Regions from separate parts of the Peribacillus sp. YIM B13482 genome, predicted to be linked through region 2. Evidence: riboswitches for the same ligand, from Rfam matches in the RefSeq annotation. Region 2 holds a riboswitch; the other holds the start of a gene.
What was found. A riboswitch is a leader RNA that binds a small molecule or an ion and turns the genes downstream of it on or off. The one in region 2 is predicted to bind cyclic di-GMP.
Positions count from the first base shown of each region.

Region 1: linked by a shared signal. The riboswitch ahead of ACFX4L_RS01100 (anti-repressor SinI family protein) and the one ahead of ACFX4L_RS06540 (anti-repressor SinI family protein) in region 2 are both predicted to bind cyclic di-GMP.

Region 1 is NZ_JBHZPF010000001.1:213,654-229,696, forward strand. It holds gene ACFX4L_RS01055 (S41 family peptidase) at 1-924, opposite strand, end outside; gene ACFX4L_RS01060 (murein hydrolase activator EnvC family protein) at 1,064-2,455, opposite strand; gene ftsX (permease-like cell division protein FtsX) at 2,553-3,446, opposite strand; gene ftsE (cell division ATP-binding protein FtsE) at 3,436-4,122, opposite strand; gene cccB (cytochrome c551) at 4,415-4,753, opposite strand; partial or broken gene ACFX4L_RS01080 (YitT family protein) at 4,803-4,963, opposite strand; one part of gene prfB (peptide chain release factor 2) at 5,223-6,257, opposite strand; one part of gene prfB (peptide chain release factor 2) at 6,259-6,321, opposite strand; gene secA (preprotein translocase subunit SecA) at 6,493-9,006, opposite strand; gene ACFX4L_RS01095 (helix-turn-helix domain-containing protein) at 9,425-9,748, shown strand; gene ACFX4L_RS01100 (anti-repressor SinI family protein) at 9,892-10,032, opposite strand; cyclic di-GMP riboswitch class I at 10,064-10,146, opposite strand; gene hpf (ribosome hibernation-promoting factor, HPF/YfiA family) at 10,834-11,391, opposite strand; gene fliT (flagellar protein FliT) at 11,645-11,989, opposite strand; gene fliS (flagellar export chaperone FliS) at 11,989-12,390, opposite strand; gene ACFX4L_RS01120 (flagellar hook-associated protein 2) at 12,415-13,926, opposite strand; gene flaG (flagellar protein FlaG) at 13,941-14,303, opposite strand; gene ACFX4L_RS01130 (hypothetical protein) at 14,643-14,810, opposite strand; gene ACFX4L_RS01135 (flagellin N-terminal helical domain-containing protein) at 14,951-16,043, opposite strand, start outside.
Region 2 is NZ_JBHZPF010000008.1:28,772-44,814, reverse strand. It holds gene ACFX4L_RS06580 (nucleotidyltransferase domain-containing protein) at 1-824, shown strand, start outside; partial or broken gene ACFX4L_RS06575 (IS1182 family transposase) at 871-2,193, shown strand; gene ACFX4L_RS06570 (lasso peptide isopeptide bond-forming cyclase) at 3,103-5,043, shown strand; gene ACFX4L_RS06565 (paeninodin family lasso peptide) at 5,059-5,190, shown strand; gene ACFX4L_RS06560 (HPr kinase/phosphorylase) at 5,330-6,271, shown strand; gene ACFX4L_RS06555 (lasso peptide biosynthesis PqqD family chaperone) at 6,261-6,551, shown strand; gene ACFX4L_RS06550 (lasso peptide biosynthesis B2 protein) at 6,590-7,072, shown strand; gene ACFX4L_RS06545 (ABC transporter ATP-binding protein) at 7,313-9,112, shown strand; cyclic di-GMP riboswitch class I at 9,549-9,630, shown strand; gene ACFX4L_RS06540 (anti-repressor SinI family protein) at 9,649-9,777, shown strand; gene purF (amidophosphoribosyltransferase) at 10,185-11,555, opposite strand; gene ACFX4L_RS06530 (hypothetical protein) at 11,909-12,043, shown strand; gene ACFX4L_RS06525 (YwzD family small protein) at 12,319-12,474, shown strand; gene ACFX4L_RS06520 (VanZ family protein) at 12,471-12,956, shown strand; gene ACFX4L_RS06515 (hypothetical protein) at 13,064-13,522, shown strand; gene tagU (polyisoprenyl-teichoic acid--peptidoglycan teichoic acid transferase TagU) at 13,986-14,915, opposite strand; gene ACFX4L_RS06505 (hypothetical protein) at 15,070-15,858, shown strand; gene ACFX4L_RS06500 (GntR family transcriptional regulator) at 15,862-16,043, shown strand, end outside.

The DNA.
Region 1 (16,043 bases), on a different contig from region 2:
GATTTCCGAGGCTGATGCGCTGCCTTTATCCGTCAAAACGGCAATGGGATAATCTTTCGCTTTCTTAAGGCTTGTAAAAAACGATTGGGTTTCTCCCGTTCTTTCTGCAATTTGCAAATAGGGCTTTTCTTTTGTGATGAACTCGCCAAGAATCGTTTCCACACTAGAAAGAAGGCCACCTGGATTGCCTCGTACATCTATGACCAAGCCTTCGATTCCCTTCTTTTCCAGCTCCTTCATCTGTTTTTTGAAATCAGTGGCAGTATTCTCCGAAAATGTAGTCAACTCGATGTAACCTATTTGTTCTCCGGCGACTTCCTTAATTGATGAAAATACGGTATCCAATGGAATTTCAGCACGCACCATATTGAATTCAAGTGGATTGGCAACCCCTGCCCGCTTTATTTCCATTTTTACGGGTGACCCTTTTTCGCCACGGATTTTCAGGCGTGTTTCATATAGATCTAAACTTTCTACACTTACACCATTCACCTTAAGGATTTGATCCTTCGGCTTTAATCCAGCTTTTTCGGCAGGCGAGTCTTTGTAAGGAGATACAATTATGACCTTACCATCTTCCATTCCAATTTCAGTCCCTATCCCTTCAAAAGAGGAGTCCAAGGTTTCATTAAATTGCTTAGCGGTCTCCTTGTCCATATATACGGAATAAGGATCTTTCAACGCTGACAGCATGCCTTGGATGGCACCTTCCACCAGATTAGAACCGTCCACCTGTTCTACATACTGGCTTACGATCAAACCGTAAGCTTGTTCCACTTTTGCCCATTCCTTATCCTTCGGTATTGTTTGACTTTCTTCCTTTGCTTCATTCTTATCCGGGAAGCTTGTCCAATATATGCCCCCCACTGCTCCAATGGCTAGTGACATGATGATTGCTAGAGGAAGTACCCATTTTTTGACCATATTTATCCCCATTTCTGACCCTGATATGTATTTCACTATATGTGGGGATTGGAATGAATATGCTTGAAGAAAATGATACACCACAAAAAAACAGATTAGGAATTTATCCTAATCTGTTTTTCCGATGATATATTGGGTATTAAATATTTATATAGTTTAATGGATTAACAGCATTTGACTTGCTATAATTCCATGGCCCTTTATGTAGCTCAAAGTGTAAATGCTGACCGGTTGAATGTCCTGTGCTACCCATGATGCCAATTTGTTGGCCTTTGGCAACAACAGAACCTTCACTTACTTGTCTAGATCTTAAATGTGCATACACAGTAGTCCATTGCTGACCGCCGATTGAATGGGTAACAAAGATGACGTTACCGTATGTACTTGATAAGTAAGAACGGCTTACGACTCCGTCGGCTGCCGCTACAACTGGAACAGTTCCGCTAGCAGCAATATCGATGCCGGCATGCTGTTTATTCCAACGTTCACCCATTCTTGATGATACATATCCTGCACTTGGTCTAGTGAAAGTACCCGATGATACAGCTGGCACTTGACTTACATTAGACGAAGAGAGTGAAGGTGAAGATGATGGTGATGAACTGTTGCTTTTTGCACTGGATTCTGAAGAAGTAGATTGTTTTTTAGATTCGGATGCTCGAGATGCTGCTTGTGCTGCCGCTTGTGCCGCTTCTTGCTCTGCACGTTTTTGCGCTTCGGCTGCCGCTTTTTTACGAGCTGCTTCCAATTCGGCAAGACGTTGATGCTCTAAGTTGATGGCTGACTTGATAGCTTTTTCTTGAGCAGCAAGATTCTCTTTTTCTTCCTCTAAGCCCATCTTCACATCTTCATGTTCTTTAGTTTGTTGCCTTAATTTCTTAACCAATGCATCCTTTTCTTGCTTCTGCTGCTTTTGTTGCATTTGAATTTCCAATAGTTCAGCTTTTGCCACTTGTAAACTGGCAAGCTTCGTTTCAACGGCATTTTGCTTTTCTTCCAGATCCTTTTTATCCAGCTCATGCTGTTTTAAAATATCCCTGTCGGCTTCAGCAATTGTCGCTACAGCTCCGACACGGTCAACTAAATCCCCAAAACTGGATGATCCGAATAATACTTCAAGATAGTTCACGTCCCCACCAGTCTCCTGGAAAGAAAGTGCCCTTTCCTTCAATACTTCATTACGTTTTGCGATCCGCTCTTTTAATACTTTAATCTCTTCTTTCAATGCCTCTATTTCTTTTTTCGTTTCTGTAATTTCAGCATTTTTAGCATCGATTTTTTTTGAGGACTCCGCAATTTTCGCTTCAATGGCCTCGATTTGTTCTTCTGCTGTCATTTGCTTATCCTGCAGGTTATCGATTTTCTTCTCCGTGTCGGAAATATTCGATTCAACGCCCGTACGTTTTTCCTGAATGGATTCTTTCTGTTTTTGCAGATCCGAAATCGACTCAGCATAAACCGAAGGTGCCGCTAAAATGCTTCCCAACCCAATCATGATGGAGGCATTCATGGCAATGATATTTTTTTTCACGTTTCATTTCCCCTTTCAATCCCGTTACATCCAGTGCCTTGTAACGTCTCTCTATCTGTATCTGGCTTCTTTAATATTCGAGTGTAAAGATGCTTTTTTATACTTTCAAGAACTTCCTAACGGACATCAAGCTGCCCCATATCCCGATAACGGCGCCAATTACAATGAGGATGGCCGAAACTTGATAAATAAATGGGTTTGCAGGTAGAAAATCTATGAATTTGAACGTAATCTGCGGTGCAGCATATTTATAAATATTGTAGTAGAGTGCAGCAATCAGACCGATTGGAATGATGGAACCGAGGATTCCCAACCATAGTCCTTCCAAGAAGAATGGCCAACGGATGAATGTATTCGTTGCTCCCACTAATCTCATGATCTCAATTTCTTTTCTTCTAGCTACAATGGTAATTTTAATCGTATTCGAAATCAGGAACATTGCAGTAAATAGTAATCCTACAATAAGAACGATCCCTATGTTTCTCGCGATATTCACGAATTTGAATAGTTTCTCGACGTAGCCTTGTCCATATTTAACACTTTGGATATAATCAAGACCTTCGATTTTCTTTGCCACCTTGATGACATCTTGCGGAGATTTCGTTTTGATGATATAAACGTCCCTTAATGGGTTGTCCTGTTCAAATGGTTTAAAAGCATCACCATTATCGCCTAAATCATCTATTAAATTCGTAAGCTCTTCATCTTTTGGAGAGAAGATGACTGATTCAATGCCCTTCATCTTCGTAATCTCCCTACCAATTTCTTTTATATCGTCATCATTCGCCGCATTATCAATATGTGCACGAACTTCGACATCTTTCTCCACATTTCCCGCGATATGATTTAAATTCATCATGAGCACTAAAAAGACGCCAACCAATGTTAGTGTGACCGTTACTGCACTGACTGAAGCAAACGTCATCCATCCATTACGGCCAATATTTTTAAAACTTTCACGGAAGTGACGGAGCAATGTTCTAAATTTCATATCCGTAATCACCTCGATGTTCATCGCGAACTATTTTTCCACTTTCAATGGCAATGACACGTCGTTTGATATTGTTGACGATGTCCCTATTATGAGTGGCCATGACAAGTGTAGTTCCGCGTTTATTAATTTCTTCAAATATGTTCATGATTTCCCACGATGTTTCAGGATCAAGATTCCCTGTAGGCTCGTCGGCTATGACTACCTTAGGATCATTGACGATCGAACGGGCTATCGCAACCCTTTGCTGTTCCCCACCAGATAACTCGGAAGGCAGCATCCTTGCTTTATGTTTAATGCCAACCAGATCAAGAACTTCCATGACTCTCTTTTTGATTTCTTCTGGTTCCTTTTCGATAACTTCCATGGCAAATGCTACATTTTCATAAGCAGTGAATGTTTGAAGGAGTTTAAAATCTTGGAATACCATACCGATATTACGGCGGAATAGAGGAACTTTCGAATTGCGGATACTTGGCAGGCTAATGCCATTGACCAAGATATTACCGCTTGTCGGCTTTTCTTCCCTATACATCATTTTGATGAAGGTCGATTTTCCGGCACCACTGGGACCTACTACATAAACGAACTCGCCTGGCTTTATTTTCACATTGATACCATTAATGGCAATTACGCCATTTGGATATGTCTTTTTCACATCTATCATTTCTATCATTCTAAAACCACCTAATTTGCTTGTATTATCACTATGTATCTACAGCTTTTTCGACAATTTTCACTGAAATCTGACAGGAATCTCTCTTACTTGAGCACAGAAACATTATAACATCAAATTTTGTCAAATTAAGCATAAAAAATATTACAGTTTCATTTCAGTTAGACATATATCAACATCTATGTAATATTCCTAGGATTTGATTGCTTGATAAGGGATTAAATGTGGTTATTCGAGGATTTTAAAGGAGATTAAATGAAACGTCCTGCTAAGCAGAACGTTTCATTGATCATTACTTATGTTCGGCAAGCCATTCCGCGACCATACTCGCTTCCTTGCCTTGGATTATAGCTTTTGGCATTGCACCTTGGCCATTCGCAATGACCTTTTCGATGTCCGCTTTTGATAGCCTCGAGCCGACCTTCGTTAAATTCGGTCCCACACCGCCTTCGAGATTCACTGCATGACAGCTTGAACATTTGTTTTCGTAAATTTTCGCGGCATCACCAGCACCTGCCGTTGTCGTTTCGCTATTTTTAGCAGGCTCTTTATCTGCAGCATCATCATTTCCACCGCATGCTGCCAAGGCCAAAGAAGTACCCAGAACTAAGGCTAACCATTTCATTTTCATTGAATTTACCCCCTCTGATTTATACCAGTACAAGAACATTATACCAATTTTATTCCAGTTTAAAACCCTCCCCAAGTACCTCCGATGCGTCGATTACAATTACAAACGCTTTAGGGTCAACTTGTTTCACCATTTGTTTCAATTTGGTGAATTCCGACTGGTCTATTACGCACATCAATATATAGGACGAGTATTATCCATATAGCCGCCATATCCCTATACACCCCGGTCATGGCAATTATGGCCGAACCAACAATCACCCATCAATACTCCATTAACTTTTGTATTAGAGGATGCTTCGCCCGGTTTCTTTTCCTCTATATATAGTATTGGCCGAACGAAGCAGAACATCCCTTTTCATATCCTGTTAATGTCAGCCAGAGGACGTGTTTAATAGGTCATTCAAGGATCTTTCATGCATAAGAAACCATAAAAAAGCCGGACCGCGAAATGGTCCGACTTGCATATCTTATAATTTTGAACGTAAGTACGCATCAATGAACATATCAATATCCCCATCCATGACAGCTCCCAAGTTTCCGGTCTCCGCACTAGTACGGTGATCCTTAACCATGGAATACGGGTGGAAAACATAAGAACGAATTTGGCTTCCCCAGCCAATTTCCTTTTGCTCACCGCGGATTTCATCCAAATCCGCTTGTTGCTGTTCGATTTCACGTTGATACAATTTGGCTTTCAGCATATTCATGGCTTGGGCCTTGTTTTTGATTTGCGATCTCTCGTTTTGACACGTTACCACAGTATTGGTAGGTAAATGGGTGATCCGGACTGCCGAGTCAGTTGTATTGATATGCTGACCACCTGCACCACTTGCCCGGTACGTGTCGACTTTCAAATCTTCCGTGCGTATTTCTATATTGATCGTCTCATCGAATTCCGGCATGACTTCACACGAAACGAATGAAGTATGGCGCCGTCCCGATGAATCGAAAGGAGAAATACGGACTAGACGGTGCACGCCCTTTTCCGCTTTCAAATAGCCATAGGCGTTATGGCCTTTGAAAAGTAAAGTGACACTCTTGATTCCAGCTTCATCACCTGGAAGGTAATCAAGGGTTTCCACTTTAAAGCCTCTTTTTTCACCCCATCTTGTATACATACGAAGTAGCATTGAACCCCAATCCTGGGACTCCGTTCCGCCTGCACCTGGATGAAGTTCAAGAATGGCATTTTTCGAATCATATTCTTCACTTAGTAAAAGTTGAAGTTCAAAGTCATTCATCTTTTGTGAAAGAATCGTGATTTCTTCTTCCAGCTCAGCCAAAAGTTCTTCATCATTCTCTTCTTTCACTAGTTCATATGTCAAATCCAGATTTTCATATGATTCATTAAGGTCGGACAATTGATTCACTTGTTCTTTCAAAGCATTCGTTTCATTGATGACAGTCTGTGCTTTTTGCTGATCATTCCAAAAATCAGGATGTGTCATCTCATTTTCAAGCTGTGCGATTCGTGCCTCTTTTTCATCTAAGTCAAAGAGACCCCCTAAAGTCCGTTAATCGTTGCGCTGTCCGTTCGAGTTCATTTCTAATTTCTGCCAATTCCATTTCTCTTCACCTCATTAAGTATGTTAAAAAAAAATCCCTGTAGAGGGATTCGCTTCATTACAAATTAACCTCTTCAAACTATATGCAAATATATTGCTTTATGCAAACTAAACATGAAAAGAGGCGGCAAGCGTTAAACTTTACCGTCTCATAATCATTATACACCTAACTTTAGCCTAAATTACCATGGCAATTCTTATATTTTTTACCGCTGCCGCATGGACATAACGCATTCCGGCCAACGTCTTCCTTTTTACGGGCAGGGGCCTTTTTCACTTTTCCCCCGTCTTCTTCCTTCGGGTTGACCGCTTGTCCTTTTATGACTTCCTTCCGCTCTAAATTGTTGCGGATTTCAGCCTTCATGATATATTTAGCGACTTCATCTTCCATAGAAGCAATCATGGCTTCAAACATTGCGAAACCTTCAGATTGATATTCACGTAACGGATCGATCTGGCCATAAGCACGAAGGTGGATCCCTTGGCGCAATTGCTCCATTGCATCAATATGGTCCATCCACTTACTATCGACTGCACGAAGAACGATTACTTTTTCGAATTCACGCATTTGTTCTTCGGATAGCTCTTCTTCTTTTTGGTCATAGCCTTCTTTCACTTTTGCTAAAATGAATTCAACCAATTCCAATTCATCTTTTCCATCTAAATCATTTACAGTGATTGAGCCTTCATTGAATAGGTTACCATTCAGGTAATCAACTAGACCTTGTAAATTCCAGCCTTCCTCATCGCCCATTGGTGCAAATGCGGCAACATTGCGCTGGATGGATGCAGTAATCATCTTTTCGACGATTTCACGTAGGTTCTCACTTTCCATTACATCGAAACGCTGCTTATAAATAATTTCCCGTTGTTGACGGAGAACATCATCATATTGCAGTAACTGCTTACGTGAATCGAAGTTATTGCCTTCGACCCGTTTCTGTGCGGATTCAACGGCCCTGGTCACCATTTTACTTTGAATTGGCTGGGAATCATCCATACCAAGACGTGCCATCATGCTTTTCATGTTATCCGAACCGAAGCGGCGCATCAATTCATCTTCCATTGATAAATAGAATTGAGTGACCCCTGGGTCTCCTTGACGGCCGGAACGACCACGCAACTGGTTATCTATACGCCTGCTCTCATGGCGCTCCGTACCGATGACAGCAAGTCCACCAAGCTCCTTGACACCTTCACCAAGCTTGATATCCGTACCACGTCCTGCCATGTTGGTAGCGATCGTGACTGAGCCTTGATTACCTGCATTCGCAATGATTTCCGCTTCACGTTCATGGTTCTTTGCATTCAAAACATCGTGAGGGATCCCTTTTTTAGATAAATAGGCAGAAATGACTTCAGATGTTTCGATGGCAACCGTACCGACAAGCACAGGCTGACCCTTTGTATAACGTTCGGCGATGTCTTCCACAACAGCCTTGAATTTTCCATCAGTTGACGCGTATATAAGATCTGCCCGGTCATCCCTAACGATATTCCTGTTTGTCGGGATCGCGATGACATTCATATTATAGATATTGCGGAATTCCTCTTCTTCCGTTTTGGCTGTACCAGTCATACCGGAAAGTTTTTCGTACATCCTGAAATAGTTCTGGAACGTAATCGTCGCAAGAGTCATGCTTTCATTTTGAATCTCAAGGCCTTCTTTCGCTTCAATCGCCTGGTGGAGACCTTCACTGTAACGGCGGCCCTTCATCAAACGGCCAGTGAATTGGTCAACGATGACAATCTCACCTTCCTGGACCACATAATCCACATCCAAATGCATGGAAACATGCGCCTTCAACGCCTGATTAATATGATGATTCAAAGTAACGTGACTAATATCGAACAAATTATCGATGTTAAACGCTTTTTCAGCTCGGTTCATCCCATCTTCGGTCAGCTGAACACCTTTTGTCTTTTCATCATACGTGTAATCCGTATCTTTTTGTAAAGTTCTCACAAACGCATTGGCTTGAATATAAAGCTGGGCCGATTTTTGTGCGGAACCGGAAATGATCAAAGGCGTTCTCGCCTCATCGATCAAAATCGAATCGACTTCATCAATGACAGCAAAGTGCAATGGCCGCTGTACCATTTGTTCTTTATATAGCACCATATTGTCACGTAGGTAATCAAAACCTAGCTCATTATTCGTGCTATACGTAATGTCAGCATTGTACGCCTCTTGTTTTTCTTCTTTAGAATGACTGTTCAAATTCAATCCGACGGTCAAGCCAAGGAAATCATACAATATACCCATCTCAGTAGCATCACGGTGTGCCAGATATTCGTTGACAGTAACGACATGTACACCTTTACCAGTAAGCGCGTTTAAATAAACCGGCATGGTGGAGGTTAATGTTTTACCTTCCCCTGTTTTCATCTCGGAGATATTTCCATCATGAAGCGATGCCCCACCCATGATTTGAACACGGTAAGGATATAAGCCCAGAGCACGCTTTGCCCCTTCACGCGCAACCGCAAAAGCCTCAACTAGCAGATCATCCACTGTTTCCCCGTTTTGATAACGCTCTTTAAACTCTCCCGTTTTGGCACGCAGCTGTTCATCCGATAACGCAGCCGTCTTATCAGCCAGCGCTTCGACCTGATCAGCGATTTTTTCCAAACGCTTTATTTCCCGCTTATTCGGATCAAAAACTTTATTTAATATATTAAGCATTCAAAACGCTCCTCTATTATGGTAATGATCGTTCAATAACAAAATTCATATAAGTAAGAAGAAACACACCTTCTATTATTACAATCCACGCTTAATTTTACCACTTCTACCCTAGAGGTACAACTTCATGTCACTTACCTGGTATAGACCTGAATTCAATTATTGCGAAAAACAATGGATAAATGAAGAGTAAAACTGTTAAAATAAAAGGAAGTATAAAAAATATATTGCAAACTCCCCACTATTCCAAATGCAACTGAGAACTATCCATAACCTTCCATCACTAATCTGTGTCCTTCTCTAGCGATAGCATGTCAAGGTAATCCAACCTTACAGGCTCCATGCTTTGAATGATTTAATGTGGGCTACTCAAACTTATAAGCAGAAGATAAATAGAACATGTTTCGAGGTGGTATTGATGATTGGTAAACGTGTAAAAAAACTGCGAGAAGAAAAGAAAATGTCCATGACTGAACTCGCCGATAAAGCGGGGGTGGCAAAGTCTTACTTAAGTTCGCTCGAGCGAAACTTACAAACGAATCCTTCTATTCAATTTCTTGAAAAAATCTCCGCCGTGCTTAACATTCCTGTTGATGCCCTTCTTTACGATGCACCAAATAAGGAAAACTTGGACACTGACTGGATGAAAATCGTTGAGGAGGCTATGAATTCGGGTGTATCAAAACAACAATTCAGGGAATTCATCGAGTTTAATAAATGGAGAAAAGATAAAGAAGAATAGTAGTTTAATAATCTACCTACATAATCCGGAAGAATACAGCTTGAATGAACTAGACTTGCTAGAATCTCATGGAAGAACAACCCTATAAACAGCTAATGAATTGAACCACTGTTTATAGGGATGTTCTCGCTCCTTTTCAGTACTCAACTTCCATCGTTCTCCTCTAATGTAACCTCAAGGCTTTCCCGTTCAAAAAAAGCACTAATTTCCTCTTTTTTGAAACCCAAGCTCCTTGCTTCTGAAATCAACTTTACCCATTCTTGATCTATTTCCAAATTAGCCACCTCTTCTACCTCCTAAAATACTCTTTGTATTTCAGGCAGACCAGCCATCGTAGTCGCTAAACCTTAGACCTGTGCCTTTGCGCCCTAATTTCAATAAGTTTGCCTTTGTCGTGTTACTATTACCAAATCATTACTTTTAATCATATTATAACGGATACACACTCCATATATTGCTATTTTATGTCGGTAATCTATCTAAAAGCAAACCTTTTATCCGACAAAATATTACAATATTAGGAATATTTAATATTAATTCAATCATTATCAAAGTCCTATTCATATTCGCTTTTTTTAAAATGGGGGATACTGCCTTCATTAACCATTCGATGGGGCGTATTAATTCTCTCTTTAGGTGCAACCAATTTTTTGCACAGTTAAGTCCTCACCGCAGATCGGGCAAAGCCACTTTCCATATTCGGCACTGCTAAAGGAAGCCCTATGGTATTTATGGCAATTGTTTCGATATAAAAAACGCCCCCTCTGCACCTTGAGCAAATGTTTTTTATAAGAAACTACTCGTTCTCTTTAAAGAATTAACAACTTGAGTATAGTACAAAAGTTGTAGGTGTTTGAATAGGTAAAAATAAACGTCTATCTCGTTAAAGAACAAGAATTGTTCGTTAATTACAGTCATTTTTTATACCTTTTGATTATATCCATCTAACTTTAGTAAAATAGTAATGAAATAATCAACAGCAAACATATGGACTCATCGGCTATTAATGTAATGGGAAACTACCAAAATGTATAAAAAAAGCACAACCCAGAGGCTGGGTTGTGCTTTTGATTTTAGAATTATAGTTAACTAGGTTCAATTAATCCATAGCGTCCATCTTTTCGGCGGTACACTACGTTTGTTGTATTAGTATCCGCATTCGTGTAAACGAAGAAACTGTGACCAAGCATATTCATTTGTAAAATGGCTTCTTCACTGTCCATCGGCTTCAAATCAAAGCGCTTATTGCGGACCACTTCAATATCATTATCGTCTTCGAATTCATCCACCACTTCGTCAACATCCGTATTGAAAGCGAATGTATCGGGTGTCGTCGATAGATTGTTCCGGAACTTACGATTGACCTTCGTTTTATGTTTACGAATTTGGCGTTCAAGCTTATCATTGATCAAGTCAATGGCAGCATACATATCCGCATTTTCCTCTTCAGCGCGAAGAACCAAATTCTGCATGGGAATCGTCACTTCGACCTTAGATGTATTATTGTTCACTTTTAAATTCACTAACACATTTGCATCTGGTGTATTGTTAAAATATCGTTCTAACTTGCCAATTTTCTTTTCGACGTATTCTCGAATTGCTGGAGTTACCTCAATGTTTTCACCGCGTACGTTGTAATTCATAAAGTGAGTCCTCCTTAAATTAAGACTATACAGTTAGATTCTACAATACCCCTCCGGTTCCCTTTAGAAACACATCATGAAATATGTCGAAATTATGAAGCAATTGTCGGAAGGTTTTGGAAAGGGTTGATGTCTGCCCTAGCTTCATTATAACAAATGCCTAGCAATAAAGAAAAAATTAAGCCCGCATTATTTACAGAAAATTTAAAAATATTTAACATAAAAACCGTTTGGAATCCAAACGGCTGGGTAATCAATTTCTTTTATCGTAGAACATGCCATCGATTGATAGACTTTCATAGGGGTTCGTGTATTTATTAGATGATTTTTTCTTCTTATTTATTTCCTGGATGTCCCGCTTTATCTCCAGCTTTTGGAGATAAAGCATGCGATCGACCTGTTCGTTAAGTAACATTGTTGCACGGCCAAGTTGTTGCTCTTCACCAGTAAAAGGCGGTTTGATTTGAGAAAGAAGTTCATCCCGCTGGTCAATCAGCTGTGTGAACCTTTCTATTTTATCTTCACGTTCTGCAATCGTCCGATCTTCCAAAACGGCAAGTAATTCAACAGTCAAATCATGAAAGGTTTGAATGATCATTACACTTGACCGCTTTGTGTAAACTGTTTTTTCCGGTTCATCTGAATAAATTCCTTCCAGGTATTACGGAAGTCAGTAACGAGTCCCTCGACCTCTTCCAAGGCTGCAACATCATTTTTCATATTCGCCTCTATCAGACGTCGGTTCATGAAATCATACAGACTCATCATTTCCTTGGACACTTCGACATCCATATTCAGCGTCACCATCAATTCATGGACAATGTTTTGCGCCTTTATGATGTTGGTATTTTTCGCTTCGATATTTCCTTCTTCAATTGCTTTTTTCCCAAGCATGATGAACTTTATGCAGCCATTATAGAGCATTAATGTAAGCTCTCCCGGGGATGCTGTATTGACTGAACTTTGTTGATATGATTGATATGGATTATTTATCGCCATATTTATCTTTCTTTCCGACTTGCCTTAACTAAAATAAGAGGCTAACGATGAACTTTGGCTGTTTGCCTTTTGAATCGCTTTTTCCATGGCCGTGAACTGATTGTAATAGCGCGATTCCAATTTCGTTAACTTTGCTTCAAATGTTGATATCCTCTTATCCAACCCATCAACCAATTTTCCAATTGTAAAATTGTTATTAACATATCCGGCCTTTCCGGCCTTTTCAGTAATCACTTTCATGGATGATTCTATATCACCCCGTAACCGACGCGCGAGGCCTTTATCGCTTTTCTCCGTTCCATTGGTCATGAACATATCATAAATCGCATTGGGATCTTCACTAATGGCTGCCCGGAGCTTGTCCTCATCAATCGTTAATTTACCGCCCTCCAAATAATTCTTGGTCGTAGTGATACCCAAACTGCTGAGATTGTTTTTTCCTGTGATTCCATCCACCGAGGTGTATAGGGACGTTCTCATCGTAGTTAGGAGACTTTTTAGTGTTGAGTCACTTTTTAACGTTCCGCTCTTCGCTTTCTCATCCCACATCTTCACTTCATCTTCTGTCATTGCCTTCTTTTGCTCAGTAGTAAGCGGGGTAAAGGAGCGATATTTCGCTTCACCTGTTTTATCCTGAACCTTTTTAATGATTTCATTGTATTTATTCACAAACTGAGTGATTGTATCCAAGATGGAATCCACATCAGCCGTTGATGAGAATGTGATGGTATCCGTCGTTTTCTGCTTAACCGTTATTTCCACTCCATTGATTTGAAACGTATTCGAAGGCCGGGAAATGTCCAGTCCATTATAAGTAATCGATGCATTTTCCCCTTTTGCGCCGACAGCCCCTTCATTATTACTGCTCATTTTTAACACAGCAAAAAAATCTCCGCTACCCCCTAATTCAATTTCAGGGCGATCATTTACATCACCGGTATTTTTAGCAGTGATGGAAAACTTCTGGGAGGTTTCGTCAAAAAATAGAGTCACTCCCGAGTTAGCATTAATTTTATTAATAACACTCTCTAGCGTATCGTTTTCATTAAGAGTAAGCGTATACGGTTTGTCCATTGTTACTCCATCTTTTACTTCCGTATCAAAACCGCCATCTTTATTGATAGCCAGTATCGTAATATCTTGAGGAGTCGTGATACCCAATTCCGATAGTTTCTTTTTGGAATCAGTAACTGCTGATTTATCTGTACTGGTCATGGTTGCTGCTTTGGCAAGCCCATTCACCTTGATATTTCCAGTAAAATCACTGGTCGAGCTCACATTTCTCACCGATACTGCATCTGGATTTGATACCGATATTTTCTTTTTAATAAAGGAAGACTGCTTCCCAACCCCATCACCAATGAGTCTATCCAATTCTGATAAAGATGTATTTATCGAGCGGTAATCATCCCGCTGCCACTCGGAATACTGCTTTTTCTGTGTTAATTTATCCAAAGGCACCCGTTCCGCCTGCATCATACTCTTAACTAATTCATCAATGTCCATTCCACTCGCAAAACCACTGATTCTTACCACAATCAATCACCCGCCTATATTTTTTCATCCACCATAATCCCGACAAACTCTGTCATTGCCGCATAGAAATCCAGTAACTTCTTAGGAGGGATCTCCCTGATCGTCTCATCCGTAACGTCATCCACAACCTTGACATAATACTCATTCAGCTCCTCATGATACTCAAAATGGATGGCCGTTTGTGTTGGATCCAGGAAGGTGTTCAAACTTTCCACTACTTCATTCACCTTTTCTTTAGCAGGCTCATTATTAGATTCCACACATTGTTCTGAATAGGCAAGCGTATTCATTTCACGTTGATAATATGAACTAATTCCGTCTGAGATTGCTGTTCTAAGCTGTGAGGAAAGAATATTCGTGGACAAACTCTCCAGCATCTAAATAGCCCCCAATTTGATCTGTTTACTTTTTATATCGGTAATTAAGGTTTTATTTTTAGTCACTCATAGATTTTGGTTGCACCTGCAAATACTCATTAATGATCCTTTGCTATAAAAGAGATTCTACTAAAAAAACTCCAGAAAAATATTTGGGGTCTAGTTGATTTCCACTCCAGGCACTCGCTTTCCGCGGGCGGTCCGGGAGACTCCTGCGGGGTCTCCCTTGGACACGTATCTCCCGCAGGAGTCTCGTACCTTCCGTTCCAATCAACTTTGTTCTAATATTTAGATAGAAAGCCCTTTACCTACAATCTTGTTTAGGACTTCCCTTTTTATTCAAATAATCAGCGAACATACTAAAAATTGATATATCCCATCCAGCTTGTAATTGATAGCTGTGTTCACAGTCATTTCACCATACACATTACTGACATCTTCAGCTGTGTATTTTGCAGTGCCATCATACTCTATTAGGATTTTAGCCATAAGGTTCCTTGGTGACATGAACGAATGGTCCCTTCCTTTTTAAGTGGCAGTAATCTCTTTTTTTCTACATCACAGTGTTCCTTACACCCTTCAATCAGTACAAATAAAAGAGCCTGACACAAAGTGTCAGACCCTTTATTGTTAAGCTAACTATTCAATTAACGAAGTAACTGAAGAACGCCTTGCGGTTGCTGGTTAGCTTGAGCCAACATTGCTTGTGATGCTTGCGCCAAGATAGAGTTTTTAGTTTGCTCCATCATTGTTTTTGCCATATCTGTATCACGTATACGTGATTCAGCAGCAGTCAGGTTTTCAGAAGAAGTACCTAAATTGTTGATAGTGTGCTCTAAACGGTTTTGGTTTGCACCTAGTTTAGAACGCTCTGCTGATACTGAATTAATTGCGTCATTAATTTTTGTAATTGCTGCAGCAGCACTAGCATGGGTTCCTACATTTAATGCTTGTTCAGTTGTTTCGTTATTAGTTCCGTCTGTTACTGCTAATCCTGCATTATCTGCTCCTTTAGTAGATATACCTAAAGCTTCTGCACTCATATTTCCAATATCAAGAGTCAAACTTTGTTTTTCATTAGCCCCAATTTGGAATTTAAGGCTCTTATCCGGGTCAGCAGGAACTGCGTCGACCTTTTCTGCACCCTTAGTAACTTCTGTTACAGTTCCAACGCCGTTACCAGTCAAGGCAACAGAAGATTCTTTGTCAGCTTTTTGAGTTAAAGTAATTTTTCCTGTTCCAGCATCAACAGCTACAGAATAGTTATCTTTAAGTGCGGCATTACCTTCGATGGCAGCTTTTAATGTATCTGCATCACTGAATTTACCTGTAGCTGGATCCTCATCCCCGGCAGCTACAACTGTGAATGTTTGACCACCAATTTCAATTGTATCGTCTACAGTGGTGGAAATTGATCCAAAATCAAATGAATATTCTCCTGCAACTGCTGGTTTCCCTGCCACTGCTGCTCCATCTTTGTCGCCGTTTAATAGTTTTTGATTATTGAACTCAGTTGTGTTAGCGATACGGTTAATTTCAGATGTTAGGGAATTGATTTCTTTTTGGATTTCATTACGGTCTGTACCAGTATTGGTGTCTGTTGCTGCTTGTGTAGCAAGCTCACGCATACGTTGCAGAATATCAGTCGTTTCGTTTAATGCACCTTCTGCAGTTTGAATCAAAGAGATAGCATCTTGTGAGTTACGGGAAGCTTGGTCCAAACCGCGGATTTGTCCACGC
Region 2 (16,043 bases):
TAAAAGGGCCGATAATTGCTTCAGATCTTTATGGCGACATTTCATTAAGAACCTCTAAGGACTTAGATATTTTAATACCTATAACAAAATTAGAATATGCTGAAGAACTACTTTTAAATTTTGGCTATAAAAGAGAGGAGGAGACCTCTTTATTAAATGAGCTGAAATGGAGAGGACACCACATAACATATATCCATACCCAAAAGAATATCGAACTCGAAATTCATTGGAGACTACACCCAATTCCTTCGAAAGAACCATCCTTTAACGAATTATGGGACCAAAGAAGAGTGAGTAAAACAAGTTATCCAATCTATTTTTTAGGGGAAGAGCATTTGTTTTTATATCTTGTATCTCATGGTGCTCGGCATGGTTGGTTCCGCCTACGGTGGTTGAAAGATATCGACCAGATGTTAAGTAGAGATTTCAATATAGTTAATGCTAATATCCTTATGAAAACGTACGAGAGTCAACATATGGTAGGGCAAGCTCTTATTTTAGTTTCAGAGCTACTAAAAACTCCTCTCAATGAGGATATGAAGATAATAACAGAAGGAAGTCTGCCAAGAAAATTGGCAGACAGTGCATTATACTTCATCAAAGAAATGGAGCCTTTACATATTCTCGCTTCAACTAATAAATTTAGACGTTATCTTTTTTTATTAAAGCCATCAATTGTGCAAAAGGTTATCCATTTTATAATATTGTTTTATCCTAGCTCTAGTGATGTCAAGACCTTGAGATTGCCTAAGTATCTCAACTTCCTGTATTTTCCACTGCGTCCTTTTTTGTCCATATGTAGAATGGTAAGGAAAACCCCTTAGGAAGTCTATTCAGTGAAAGAAGTAAGAAATTAAAAAGTCCTCAAAAATTAGAAAATTTATAAGCTTGGATAACTATTTCAAAAAAGATTCCCATAGTAAAATGGAGGCCTCCATTGACTTCTCATTCATATATGACTTGGTGAAAGATATGTATTCAGAGGTAGGACGCCCAAGTATTGATCCAGTTATTTTGGTTAAACTTGCATTCATTCGATATACCTTCGGTATTCGTTACATGCGTAAAACAATTGAAGAAGTTGAAACAAATATGGCTCACCGTTGGTTTATAGGTTACGGTTTCCACGATAAAGTGCCTCACTTCTCAACATTCGGCAAAAATTATGAACGACGCTTTAAAGATACTGACCTGTTTGAACAGATTTTCTATCGCATCTTAATGACAGCTTCCGAAAGAAAGTTAATAAGTGCAAAGCATGTATTCGTTGATTCCACTCATGTGAAAGCCAGTGCAAATAAGCGAAAGTTCGTAAAGAAAGTCGTTCGCAAGGAAACACGAGCGTATCAAGAACGACTTCAAGAAGAAATAAATCAAGATCGTGAAAACCATGGAAAGATACCTCTTCCACCAGATAAATTTGATATGGAAGAAACCCAAAGAGATTAAAGAAAGTACAACAGATCCTGAGAGTGGTTACTATGTGAAAGATGAACGGACAAAACAGTTTGCCAATTCATTTCACACGGCTGTAGACCTCAACGGTTTTGTGCTAGGGACGTTTATCACTTGGAAATACGCATGATAGCCATATGTTAGAGCCACTGGTTGAACAAGTGATTGGGAAAGTTGGAAAGCCTGAAGCCATTTTTGCCACAGATGCAGCTTATAAAACTCCAGTCATTACAAGCTACCTTTTTGACAAAGAAATCATACCGGCTTTACCCTATACACGGCCTCGAACAAAAGAAGGATTATTCCGCAAACATGAGTATGTTTACGATGAGCATTTTGATTGTTACCTTTGCCCATCGGGCGAGATTTTTAAGTGCTCAACAACGAATAAAGAGGGCTATTGCGAGTACAAAGCACCAAAACACATTTGTAAGATATGTCCATTTTTTATCACAGTGCACAGAAAGCAAAGACCACAAATTGGTGACGCGCCATATCTGGCAAGAAAATATGGAAGAATCAGATCACCTGCGTCATCATCAAGATGTAAAACCTATCTATGCGAAACGCAAGGAAACGATTGAGCGTGTATTCGCAGATGCAAAAGAAAAGCATGGTATGCGTTGGACTACTTTAAGGGGACTTAAAAAATTGTCGATACAGGCGATGCTTACTTTCGTTGCCGTGAATTTAAAGAAGATGACCAATTGGACATGGCAAGGTCCAAAAATGGCCTAACATAGAGGCTCGTAGAGACCCAAGCTCTTAATCTTGAGTAAAATTCCAAGAAAATATCAAAAGGGGTTCGGAATTAAAACATTCCTAACCCCTTTTGTCTACAAACTGAAGGAACTACTTGAGTAGTTTCTTCTATTTAGCAAGTTGTTTCAGATTTACTCGAGTTCGAAAAGTTTATATCGATAAGTTCGTTATTATATACTTCTGATTGAACTCTTACCTTTAAGGACTAACGGATTCTCTTAAATGAAAGTATTAAACTATATTGTTCCTATGGAGAAATCCAATGTAGAAGTAGAAATAAACTAAATTACTTTGATCAAAAAAACGATTATATTTCAAATTTGAAACAGGGTAATCAAATAGTTCCAGACATAAAATATCAATTAAAAATTGGAAGATTCCTTAACACTTTATAGGACTTTTTATTCAGGTGGAAAAGTTATTGACATAGGAATAAATAGGTGGTATTTTTAACTTATGAAATTCGTTATTAAGAACATGATATTTGTAAAAAGGAACTGCAGAAGTTAAACAGGGAAAACGTTCCATAAAAGATAGTGAATTAGAAAAAAATTAAATTGATGTACAATGTCTGAATTTTTCCTTTTGAATGAAACAATTAAACATTTGTTATTAAACTATAGTGAGATCTTATTAAATAGATAAATTACTAGAAAGTAAAGACCTAAAGACATCATCTTAAAGTAACCTCATGTTATAGGTTAACGAAGAAAGGAGGAATATTTATGCCTCTATTTCTAATGAAAGAAATATGGACACCTTTAAAATTAGTTGGGGTGAGGTTTTTCAAGTCAGATGATAGAAGTATTTTCATCAAGGTTTTTAACCAACATCGAAGGAAAATCATGTAATTTATTTACATAACAAAACAAGCAGGGGGAAAACATGAGTGCTATTGCCGGTATTTATCATTTTAATGAAGAGTCTATAAATCTTCAACAATGCCATAATTTGATGTCGGCTTTACAAAAGTACCCTGCTGATTCGATCCAAATGTGGCATTCGGAAAAGATTTTCCTTGGTTGTCATGCTCAATGGATCACGCCGGAATCTGTTGGAGAGCAGCTCCCATTTTATGATTTTGAAAGGCAATGTACCATTACTGCTGATGCAATTATAGATAATCGTGATGAGTTATTTGAGAGGTTACAAGTTAAGTCATCCGCTCAAAAGGACATGACGGATAGTGAACTGATTCTCCTTTCCTACTATAAGTGGGAGGAAGATGCGCCCAAATTTTTAGTAGGGGATTTTGCTTTTGTCATTTGGGACGAAAAGAAACAGAAGTTGTTTGGGGCAAGGGATTTTTCAGGGAGCAGGACTCTTTATTATCACCAAAACTATCAGAAGTTTGCATTTTGCACGACTATGGATCCACTTTTGTCATTACCTTTTATTGAAAAAAAGTTGAATGAGCAGTGGCTTGCTGAGTATTTGGCAGTATCGGGAATGATTGATGCAGTAGATTCTTCATTAACGCCGTATACAACCATAAATCAGATACCACCATCCCATAGCTTAACAATAGAGAATAATAGGGTAACTTTAAAACGATATTCCTATTTAACTCAGGGGGATAAGTTAAAACTTAAATCTAATGAAGATTACATAGAAGCATTTCAAAGTGTCTTCCAGGAAGCTGTTACATCTAGATTAAGGACACATCGGAAAGTTGGCGCCCAGTTGAGTGGTGGGTTGGATTCTGGGGCTGTTGTTGGCTTTGCTGTGAATAAATTGCAGCGGGAAAGCACTGCACTACATACATATAGTTATATTCCTCCCGAAGATTTTAAAGATTTTACGCCTACATACTTTTTGGCGGATGAGCGCCCTTTCATCAAATCGACGGTAGGACATGTTGGTGGCATTATTGATCATTATTGTGACTTTAAGGGGAAAGACTCCTATTCTGAAATGGAAGACTTTCTTGACACCATGGAGATGCCATATAAGTTTTTTGAAAATTCTTTCTGGTTGAAAGGGATGTTTGAAAAGGCGAATGAGGATGACATAGGTGTGTTGCTTAATGGGGATAGAGGGAACTTTTCAATCTCTTGGGGATTCCCATTAGAGTATTACTCGCTCCTATTAAAAAGATTAAAATGGGTTCGACTTTACCAAGAGTTGGACCAACATAGTAGAAATGTTGGCGGATCTAGATTGCGAAAGATGAAAGCTATTGCTAGAATCGGCTTTCCAATAATTGAGCGGATTTTTCCGGAAGGTGCACCATATAAAATTCCTTCCTTAATCAATCCAAGATTTGCAGAAGAAATAGGCGTGTATGACAAATTTAAAGAATTCGGCATGGATGAAACAGGCTGGTATTCGAATTCTGATATTTTTAATGAAAGAAAAAAGCATTTTGAAGATATCTTTCAATGGAATGCAGGGAATACGCTTTCCACAAAGCTCTCCTTACGATACAAGTTGTGGAAGCGAGATCCGACGAATGATATCCGTGTTATTCGCTTTTGTTTATCACTTCCGGAAAGTCAATATGTACAAGATGGCATGGATCGTGCCCTGATCAGAAATGCTACAGTGAATTTCTTACCCGATAAAGTAAGGCTTAACCAAAGATACAGGGGTGTGCAAGGAGTTGATTGGATACACCGTATGCTTCCTAAATGGGGTGAATTCATAGAGGAGATAGAGCAGCTTAGCACAGATGATAAAGCTCTTGAATTCCTGGATGGTCAAGCGATAAAGAATGCACTAGTTACGATAAAAAAAGGAACGGGACCAGAGCTTGCTACAAATCCTGAACATAAATTCCTAATGCGAAGTTTAATCGTGTATCGGTTTTTAAAACAATTCAATTAAAAGGAGGTGAATACTATGAAAAAGGAATGGAAAAAACCTGAATTAGAAATTCTTGATGTTAATCAAACGATGCTTGGAACTGATGGTGAATACACAGATGCTGCTTTCCCATCACATACTCCTAAAGGTGATATAACTTTTAGTTAACCTTTTTTTGCGCAACAAAGTCTGTTAGGATTCCCCTAAGCCCCTATTCCAGTTAATAGGGGTATGACTTCAATAACAAAGTATTAAACATTAGGACCAGCTAATGAAGAGACGTTATTTATTGTTCGGGGGTATTTATATGATTGATATCAAAAAAAAGACGGTTTATGAAGCGTATGGTTTAACAATTTCAAGTGAAATACCTTTGCCTGAATTGCTTCCTATTAATGTAGAGGATGATAAAACGGATATTGTTATCGAAAAAGCTGATTTACATACATTATGGTCTGAGCGATCAGTTCCAGATGATGATTTTGTCATTAAGAAAGACTGGATCATGTTCCATGTTTCTAAGACGGCCATTTTCTTGATTCAAAGTGGAAATAGAATAGTATTTTCCCCAATTGATGCGGCACAGGAAGATGAAATTCGACTTTATCTCCTTGGGACCTGTATGGGGGCCATATTGATGCAAAGAAAGATTCTTCCTATACACGGAAGTGCGGTAGCCATAGATGGAAAGGCATATGCGATTGTTGGTGATTCTGGTGCTGGGAAATCCACTCTTGCTTCAGCTTTTTTAAAAAGGGGCTATAAGCTCATGAGTGATGATGTCATACCAGTAACTCTTAATCATGAGAATATACCAATTGTAACACCTTCATATCCTCAACAAAAGTTATGGTTGGAAAGCTTAAATCATTTTGAAATGGATTCAAATAACTATCAGCCACTCATTGTTAGAGAAGATAAATTTGCTGTTCCTGTTCAAAGTCAGTTTTTTTCTGAACCACTCCCGCTTGCTGGTGTATTTGAATTGATCAAGGGAGAAGATTCAGAGATAGATATTAAGCCTATACAATCTCTTCAAAGGTTTTATAAGTTGTATCATCATACATACCGTAATTTTTTTATACAAAAGTCTGGATTGATGGACTGGCATTTTAAGACTTCTGCTAGAATGATCAAGAAAATTGAGTTTTTTCAAATAAGCAGACCAACAAATCGTTTTACAGCAACAGACTTATCGGAAATAATTTTACATGTATTAAAAGGGGAGGAAATGGTTCATGAATATTAATCAACTTGATACGAAAATTCTATATAGCCAAAGTCCAGGAAACATAGTAAGTGATATGGATGGGGAAAAAGTGATGTTAAGCGTTTCTAACGGAAAATATTATAATTTAGGTGAGCTGGGCGGAGAAATATGGGAGTTAATGAAGGAACCCATTTCAATTCAAGAGCTAGTTATAACATTACAGTCACAATATAATGTCGATCCAGCCGATTGTATGTCACATGTCACTGGCTTTTTAAATCAATTGTTAGAACAAGGCTTAGTTAGTATCAAATCCTAGTAATGAATCTTTATCTTTAGGCTCTAGGAGGCTAAAAAATGAATATCATAAAGAAAGCTCAGACTTTTCTTCGATTGAATTTTAAGACAAAGTTGCTGTTTATCGAAGCTTTTTTACATTTAGGCAAGGCCCGTTATCTTAAAAGCCTTTCATTTTCAAAGGTTGCCCCAACACTTGGTGAGCAGATGAAAGAGTCATCATATGACTTGAATGCAGCGAATAAAGAGACTTTAGCAAATGTATCGAGGGCTATAAATATTATGAGCCGCTATACCATATGGGAAAGCCAATGTCTTGTTAAAGCTATTGCAGGTATGAAAATGCTGGAGAAACGAAAGATTGATAGTACGCTCTATTTAGGTACAGCTAAAGATGAGAATGGAGGGCTCATTGCACATGCTTGGCTACGCAGTGGACCTTTTTATATAACTGGTTTTGAAGTGATGGATAGGTTCACTGTTGTTTCTAAGTTCTCTAAAAAGAACGATTCTAGGAAGCTGAAGGAACAAGAATCTGGTTAAAGTTTATAATACCCCAGATGTTGAGTATCAATAATGAATGTAAGCATATCCATGAGCCCACGCTTCACCAACCCCACACATACTCATTTATATCTTCATCTTCAATGTGAATTAATATTAGAAAAGTGGATACCCAATACCTTTCCTTCCATTTTCGCTCTTTACCACAATACAATATGGTGCCACCGGGTAACATGGAGGAAAACGATTAAATAGGGCCTGCGAATGGAGGACATGATTATGAAGCATCTCTTACTTTTTACCAAACGAATACATGATTATTCTGGGAAAATTCTATATATCAATCTTATTTGTATGATTTTAATAGGTTTTTTAGAAGGTGTAGGAATTTTCTTATTGATCCCATTGATTGGATTGACCGGTGTAATGGATATAAAAACGGATGAAGTTCCTTTCTTAAGCTGGGTTAATGAATTATTCTTAGGAATCCCGGAAACGCTCAGTCTTATATTAATACTTGGAGTTTACGTGATATTAATGGTAGGACAAAGTGTATTTAAGCGGAATCAAACAATCCTGGGAGTGAAAATCCAACAGGGTTTTGTTAGAAAGTTAAGGGATGAGGCGTATGGCAGTCTGCTGCAAGTGAATTGGGGGTTTTACCTAAAAAAGAGGAAAACCGATATTATCAACATCATGACAAATGAAACCTTCAATGTAAGTGCAGGGATAAATTTATTTTTACAGTTTATAGCCTCCCTTATATTTACTTTCATTCAAATCGGTATAGCATTTTATTTATCTGTTCCAATGACGAGCTTTATAATAGCCTTTGGGTTGATCCTTATTTTTTCGTCCCGGAAATTTGTGAAAAAGTCTCAGTCTATAGGAAAGGAAACCTTTCAGTTAACACAAACATATTTAGCGGGTATGACAGATCACCTTAACGGAATGAAAGATATCAAAAGTAATTCACTAGAGGAATCTCATTTGAATTGGTTTCTTTCTTTAAGTGAAAGAATGGAAAAAAACAGAATCAAGTTAACGACGTTAAATACAACTTCCCAAATGATCTTCAAAATCGTATCTTCACTTTTAATTGCCATTTTTGTGTTTTTTTCGATAAAGATGTTCATGGCCCAGCCAGCACAATTAATGCTGATCATGGTTATTTTCTCAAGGTTATGGCCAAGGTTCACTAGCATTCAATCTAATTTAGAGCAAATAGGATCTACGCTTCCATCTTTTAAAGCATTGTCGGATTTACAAAACGAATGTAGAGTTGCGAGAGAGTTATATGAATCCGATTATAAAAATATCAAGCCTATTGAAATTAAACGAGGGTTAGATTGTCGTAATGTGTATTTTAGTTATGATCAAAGTGAGAGTACGTATGCCCTTAAAAATATAAACGTACACATTCCCTCTAACCGGATGACGGCTATTGTAGGGCGATCGGGTGCCGGAAAAAGCACCTTAATAGATATTTTAATGGGGTTAAATCAACCTAATAAGGGTGAAGTCAGAATAGATGATAATCCCCTTACAAATGACCGCTTATTATCGTTGCGGAGGTCCATAAGTTATATTCCACAGGATCCATTTCTCTTTAATGCAACAATAAGGGAAAATTTGCTGATCATTGACCCTGATGCAAGTGATGAATCCATATGGGAGTCTTTGGAATTTGCTGCAGCCGCGGATTTTGTCAGAAAGCTTCCTCAAGGCTTGGATACTCTCATAGGTGATCGAGGTGTCCGCCTGTCAGGAGGAGAAAGGCAGCGTCTAGTACTGGCCAGAGCGATTCTGCGCAAACCAGCCATCCTTGTTTTGGATGAAGCAACAAGTGCACTGGATACCGCGAACGAAGCAAAGATTCAATCCGCTATTGAAAGATTAAAAGGGAAAATGACCATCATTGTAATAGCTCATCGATTATCGACGATTCGCAATGCCGATCAAGTGTTGGTCATGGATCAGGGAGAAATTATTCAGGTCGGTGAATATAACCAATTAGCGAGTGAAAAAAGAGGGATGTTTAGCAATTTATTAGGGATCCAAATGGAATCAAGTGTGTAAACTCTAAAATATATAATAAACAGTCAGGTTACAGCCATATTATGGTTTGTAATGCTGGCTTTTTTTCTTAGGGAAAATTAATTAAAACTGAATCATTTTATTACTAGTAAAGCCAATTGATTCGAAATATTCTTCCGGTATAGGAAATATAAGTTAATTATAGGGATATATCTCTATTGTTTTTATAAAAGTGTTTTAAAGAAAGCACATTTTACCTGAGTTTATATATTGCAATGTCACTTTTTGAAGAATAATGTGGAAAAATGACATAAAAAAACGAATAATATTATGAGCAATTGTTACGTTTTTAAGTATAATTAATATTAATATAGTATTAAAGTAGGGGAATTTTTTTTGAGGACATGATGGCTGAGCGCCATGAAAACAGAGAATCAAAAAGTCTTTTTCAATAGATTTAAATAAAGGATTAATATATTCTTGAGAAAAGCAAACCTATTGAAAAGTAGGGACGCAAAATTACAGGTCTAAGGCTATGCTAAGACGGCTGTGTTACCACAAATGGGGCGGGATTTGTCATGAAAGCGAAAAATGAATTAGAAGAATGGGTTTATTTAATTTTAGAGGCTAAAAATTTAGGATTATCCATTGAAGATGTGCGGGAGTTCATCTTAGGTAATAGAGATAAAAAGTTCATAATGAGTTAATAAATATTTACTTTATGGAAGACTGATATTCAGTCTTTTTTTTTATGGACTTTTTTACCAAAAACATATGAAAGGGTATCCTGAACAATGAATCATGGACACAATAATAAAATCAACTTAAATGAGAGGGATTTTTATTATGGATGGACCTGCAAATATTATGATGGGAATCATATGGGGAACTTTATTCAGTCTGCCCTTATGGTTGTCATTTTTCGGTTGGATAAAAATTATAATGAACTTTATAAGATAAGAAATTAAAGACTCGGAATAAAAAGATACACTCATTGGTGATCGAGGAGTTCGACTGTCAGGAGGAGAAATACAGCGCGGGTTTAATATTAGGAAAATGGGGTTTTAGGCATCACACAAAGACGGTTGTTTTTGTGTGATGCCTGCCATATCCTTCAAATATCAGTTGGGTAAGCCCCACTAAAACAGGCTATACAGCGACTGCTAGTTTCTCCAAGATCTACATCTACTGCCTCTAATAACCCTTCGGTGCTTAAAAAGGCTAATGAATCTGCCCCGATAACCTGTCCCATCGCTCGTTCGTGTTCGTGTTTGTTGGCAAATAGTTCTTCCTTAGTTGGCATATCCACTCCATAAAAACAAGGGTTTCTAACCATAGGTGAACTAATTCTTACATGGACTTCCTTGGCACCTGCTTGCCGAATCAATTGGACAATGCGCTTGCTTGTCGTTCCCCTAACAATCGAATCATCGACTAATACCACCCTTTTTCCTTCCAAAATTTCTTGCACAGCGCTTAATTTCAGTCGAACAGCTAAGTCGCGCAATTCTTGCGTGGGCTCAATGAATGAACGACCAGCATAAGGGTTTTTAATAATCCCCATTTCATATGGAATTCCTGATTGTTGGGAGAAACCAATGGCGGCAGGGACGCTTGATTCGGGAACTGCAACGACGACATCAGCCTGTGTCGGATGTTCTTTTGCCAGAATTTGACCTAATTCCTTTCGGATTGCTAAGACACTTCTTCCTTGAATGACGCTATCTGGACGGGCAAAATAGACAAATTCAAAGGAGCAAAGGGAAACCTTTCCTTTTTCCGCAAATCTTCCAGTTTGAATTCCATTTTCATCTATAAGAAGCCATTCACCCGGTTCAACTTCCCGCCAGAACTTAGCATCAACTGCATTTAAAGCGCATGTTTCTGAGGAGGCGATGATTGATTCGCCAATTTTCCCAAGGCTAAGCGGACGTAACCCATGACGATCCAAGGCGATTAGTATTTGTTTTTCAGTCATTATAATCAAGGCAAATGAACCGTCGATACGTTTAAGCATATCAGGTGCGGCTTGGGCGAAATGCTTTTTACTTGAACGAGCTATTAAGTGAGCAATTATTTCAGTATCGGTTGTTGTTTGAAAGATGCTTCCCTGCTGTTGTAACACATCCCGTTCTATCCTTGCATTTACGAGGTTGCCATTATGAGCAACAGCCAAGTCCCCCTCGCTATATTTAAAAACGAGGGGTTGTGCGTTTTGCAGTAAACTTTCACCAGAAGTTGAATATCGTACATGGCCAATGGCCATATTTCCGCTTAGTCCATCAAGGATGTCCCGTGAAAATACTTGGGTTACTAATCCCATTCCCCTGTGACTCCTGAATGATTTTCCATCACTAGCCACAATTCCTGCACTCTCCTGACCACGGTGTTGAAGTGAATGAAGTCCGTAATAAGTTAATTCGGCTGCTTTGGGGTGATTAAACACCCCAAATACCCCGCATTTCTCCTGCATTTCTGAATTCATTTTTTCTCTTCCTCTCGTTGATATCATTTTTGTTATTTTTTGCAAAGGGTGATTTTCTATCCTTTTTATTTACTAATCGGTAAATGGATATGGTTTGAACAAATTGCAGCCCAAAAAACAGTTCTATGAACAGGTAGGGATAATTGCTTTGCATTAAGAATGAATACCTAGGAATAAAAGACTTGTTGGTAGAATGGAATATTTTAATTAAGGTACTTTGTATGATAAACTATATAGTTAATAATACCTAAATGTTTTTGGTTGTATGCCGATATAACTATAGAGATCAAGCGAAGGGACTTCGCGGAAGGCGATGTCAGATAGCTGCCATCAAAATAAAAGGAGATTATTTGATGACAAAAAACAAATTCATTACGTTCGAGGAAGTTTATGAAAAGAAACAGAGAAGCAAGAAAATTTTTATCGGGGCTTATATTTCCATTACTTTAGTATTGATTTCATTGATGACTTATTTAATGGGGCAATAATAGCGGGTATCGAAGGGGCTGAGGAATCGCCCCTTTTTTTGTTTTTTTTCATTTGGATCTTACACCAAATGAACTGCATGTATTCAACTGCTGATTTTAATATTCCGTCAGTTATGAACTTTTTGTGATCATTTCTTTAAAAATTCAGATTTTACCCTTTTGTAGATTAATTCCGCTTGCCAATCACCACTTTATATGTGATTATCAAATAAAAAGAGCTATATTCCTTATTTTTGAAAAAAAGGATTAGGACAACAGTATGAAGTGGTGGCTCAATGATATTGGAGTGGAACATTCAAATGGATTTTTTTGATATTTTAAAAGACACTTTTGCCAAGGGAGAGTCTGGGCAGGATGTTACTGTAAATGAACTTGTGGACGAGATTAAGGAAAAATTAAGCGGGATCATGGAAGAACCTGATAGTATATGATCCGTAGATACTACGTCCCGGGTTTGCTCGTTTTATGGGCGATGGTCATCTTCTTTTTTTCCTCGCAAACGTATGAGGAGCAAAGCATTTCCCCTTTATTAGCGCAGTTCAATACGCCGTATTGGTATGATAGATTAAGCGGCATTTCATTCATGTATGGTGGCGTTGAAGTGAGTGCCCAAACAGCAGGGGTGAATGGTTTTCTGGAGTTTTTCCTTCGGAAGGGTGCCCATCTTTTTATCTTTTTTGTGTTTGGATTATTGACATATGGTGTTTGGCGCCGTTTTGTGAAGAATCCTGTTCTTTCGTTTCCAGGCGCTTTTTTATGCATCCTTTTTTATGCGAGTGCTGACGAGCTGCATCAAAAACTAACGGGTGGCCGAACTCCCTTGTGGCAGGATGTCATGCTGGACACGTTTGGCGGTTTGCTGGGAATTTTCTTTTTTCTTTTCTTTTATCGATGGAGAAGTCCTAGAATCTGAGAGATCATTTCACATAAACTTAAGGGGCATGTCTAACAACATGCTTCTTTTTTATCGTTTTCCCCTATATATATAAATGAAAGATAACCTGTGAGGGTGATTGATGAGTGAGAAGACAAAATAAGATTCCACTGGGAGCATTGGCGATTATTCTCCTGGCATTGGCTGCAGGGGCTTGGATCATTTTTCTTTGGCCGAGCGGTTCAAAAAGCGTGGTGGAAGATTTTTATGAGTATGAAAGCGAAGCGGAGTTCGGGAAGTCCTGGGATTTGTTAAGTTCTGAAATGAAGCTGCGGTTTCCGAATCGGGCAGCTTATGTGCAAAATCGCTCCCATGTGTTTTTACAGCATATGGATGTGGAGACCTTTCAGTATGATGTAGGCCGTGTTAAGAAAGTGAAGAACTGGAGTCTGGATAAGGATGGAAGGGTGCATAAAACGGCCTTTAAAATTCCAGTTACACAGGTCTTCAATTCTCGTTTTGGGGTGTTTACATTGGAACAGGATTGCTACGTCGTTAAAGAAAAAGGCGAATGGCGTTTGTTATGGAATTATCAGTTTGAATAGATTCCTCTCCTTTTTCAGGCACAAGTTCGTTTTAGTGAAAAGGAGAGGCGATGCTCTCGTATAATGATTCCAATAGGTCTACTTATCATGAAACATATTTCATTCTTGAGCGATCACTGATGGCTTTCAGAATAAACATTTTGTCCTGTGTGCTTAGCATAGCCCAGCTGCCTGCTTTGATTTTCAATTAAATCCACTCCTTTTGTTTAGGATTATTTATTATGGTTGATGAATGATGGTTGATGGAATTCCGGGTCCAAAGAATAATAGTGTCAAGTGATGAAAGGGGCAAGGGGAAATGTAAGTATCAGCTCCTACTAGATTATACCGTTTTTTCATGCCTAATAAACAACAAAAATTCCAACAAATCTCTACAATTGGTGTTCGTTTTTTGTCAGATTATTGGACGGTGAAAATAAAAAAGCTGTCGGGATGCAGGCCCGGACAGCTTTTTCATTTTTTCTTATTTGATGGATAATTGTTCTTTTAATTCGGATTGAACCTTTTCTTTTTCCTCATCCGACACAATATAGTAGTAGATTCCGTCGATTTTCGTTCCTTTGCCATTTATGGATGATTGGGTAATGCTTTTGCTAGCGTCCCTGTAGTTCTTTTGGATGTCCATCATGTCATCAAACGTCAAATTCGTCTGGATATTATTGCCCAGTGCGTCGAAGACATCATTGTATTTCGTCAGAGAGGAAACGCTCGCACCCTCCCTGATGACAGCCTCAATGATGGAACGTTGTCTGGACTGACGACCAAAATCACCATTCGGATCATCATGCCTCATTCGTGAATAGGCTAAGGCTTCTTTCCCATTAAGAGTATGCGAACCTTTCGCAAAATGAATGCCATCGGAGGTGAAGTCCAAATCGTTTTGAACAGTCACGCCGCCGACTGCGTCAACGATATCCTTAAATCCTTCCATATTGATCTTCATATAATAGTCGATCGGGATATCGAGGAAGTTCTCAACAGTATCCATGGACATCTTTGCGCCGCCGAAGGCAAACGCATGGTTGATTTTATCCTGTGTACCATGACCGACGATCTCGGTCCGTGTATCACGCGGAATGCTTAGCATTTTGACTGACTTCTTTTGTGGATTGACCGTCAAGACGATCATTGTATCTGAACGGCCTTTGTCGCCATCACGTTCATCGACACCGAGCATGAGCATCGAGAAGGGCTCCTGATCCGATAGTGCTAGGTCTTTTGTTCGTTTATCCGTGTTACGGTCTATGGGTGTATGCATTGATTCAACGGTTTTAGTTAGAGCATTCCACATGGAGTAGGCAAACGCTCCCCCTGCTAATATGAAAAGTAGGACAATTATACCGACTACCTTTAGCCAGGTCCGTTTCTTTTTCGTCTTTTTTTCATGTCTCATATTTTACTTCCTTCCTCTTATTGTAACCACTTCATCTATTATATTTAAATTCACTATAAAAGAATAGTATATTTTGTTATTTTATAATACTTTTGACATATATCAGTGTAACTGTGTACTATGTAACTAGGACAATAATGAAGGGGTTGGGACGTTGAATTCGTTTAAAGGTTTAATGATAAAGGAGTGGCTGATCGGGAAATCCACACTTCTCTGGCTATTGGTTGCACAGGTTGGCTTAGTGGTTATTGCTTTATTGGCATCCAGGTATTTGGAAGTTGCAGGTCTTTTTTATATGTGCACATGGATAATCGTGTTCTTACAACCATTTATTATGTTCTCTTTGATTTTTGGATGTTTGAATTATGAGGGGAAGACGCAGTTGTGGATTCATAATCCCCAGTCTGCGGCGATTCTGCTTGGAAGTAAATTATTGTCAAGTGTGCTGTTTCAGGTGGTTTCAATTTTATTTGCCTGCTGTTTAGTATTTGTGGCTTTTAGGGTTCCGACCGGTTATTTTCAGCCAGACTTTCAGGTGGAAAGTTTTTCGGGATTAGTAGGCTTGTTACAGATAGGCGGGGTTATGACGGCGGTCAGTATTGTCATTGCCGTGCTAATGATGTTTTTATGGGTAGTGTATCATGCACTCGCAAGGATTCAGCTTATTAAAAATATTCGTTGGCTGATTGTGTCCCTTCTGTTTATAGGAATGGTTTTGGTGAAAAATTGGGTTGGAAATACCGAGATATATAAGAAACTGGATGATCTATGGGCTGTACCTGCTTTTAACGGTTCGTCGTTTACCTTGTCAAAAGCCAAGTTGGAGTTTTATCTAGAAGGTAGAGAGAATATTTCGCTTTTGACAAGCGGGTTGGATGTTATCGCATTAGTGATATTGTTCCTCGCTTCATGTTGGCTCTTGGACCGAAAGATTGAGGTGTAAAGGATGTCAGAGGATTTTCATGCTTCAAAACCGATTTATTTGCAGGTTGCCGATCGAATTTGTTATTCAATTGTACGGGGTGAGGTAAAGAGTGGGGATAAGCTGCCATCGGTCCGCGAAATGGCTGTCGAGATGGGTGTCAATCCGAATACGATCCAGCGCACTTATACCGAGATTGAGAGGGA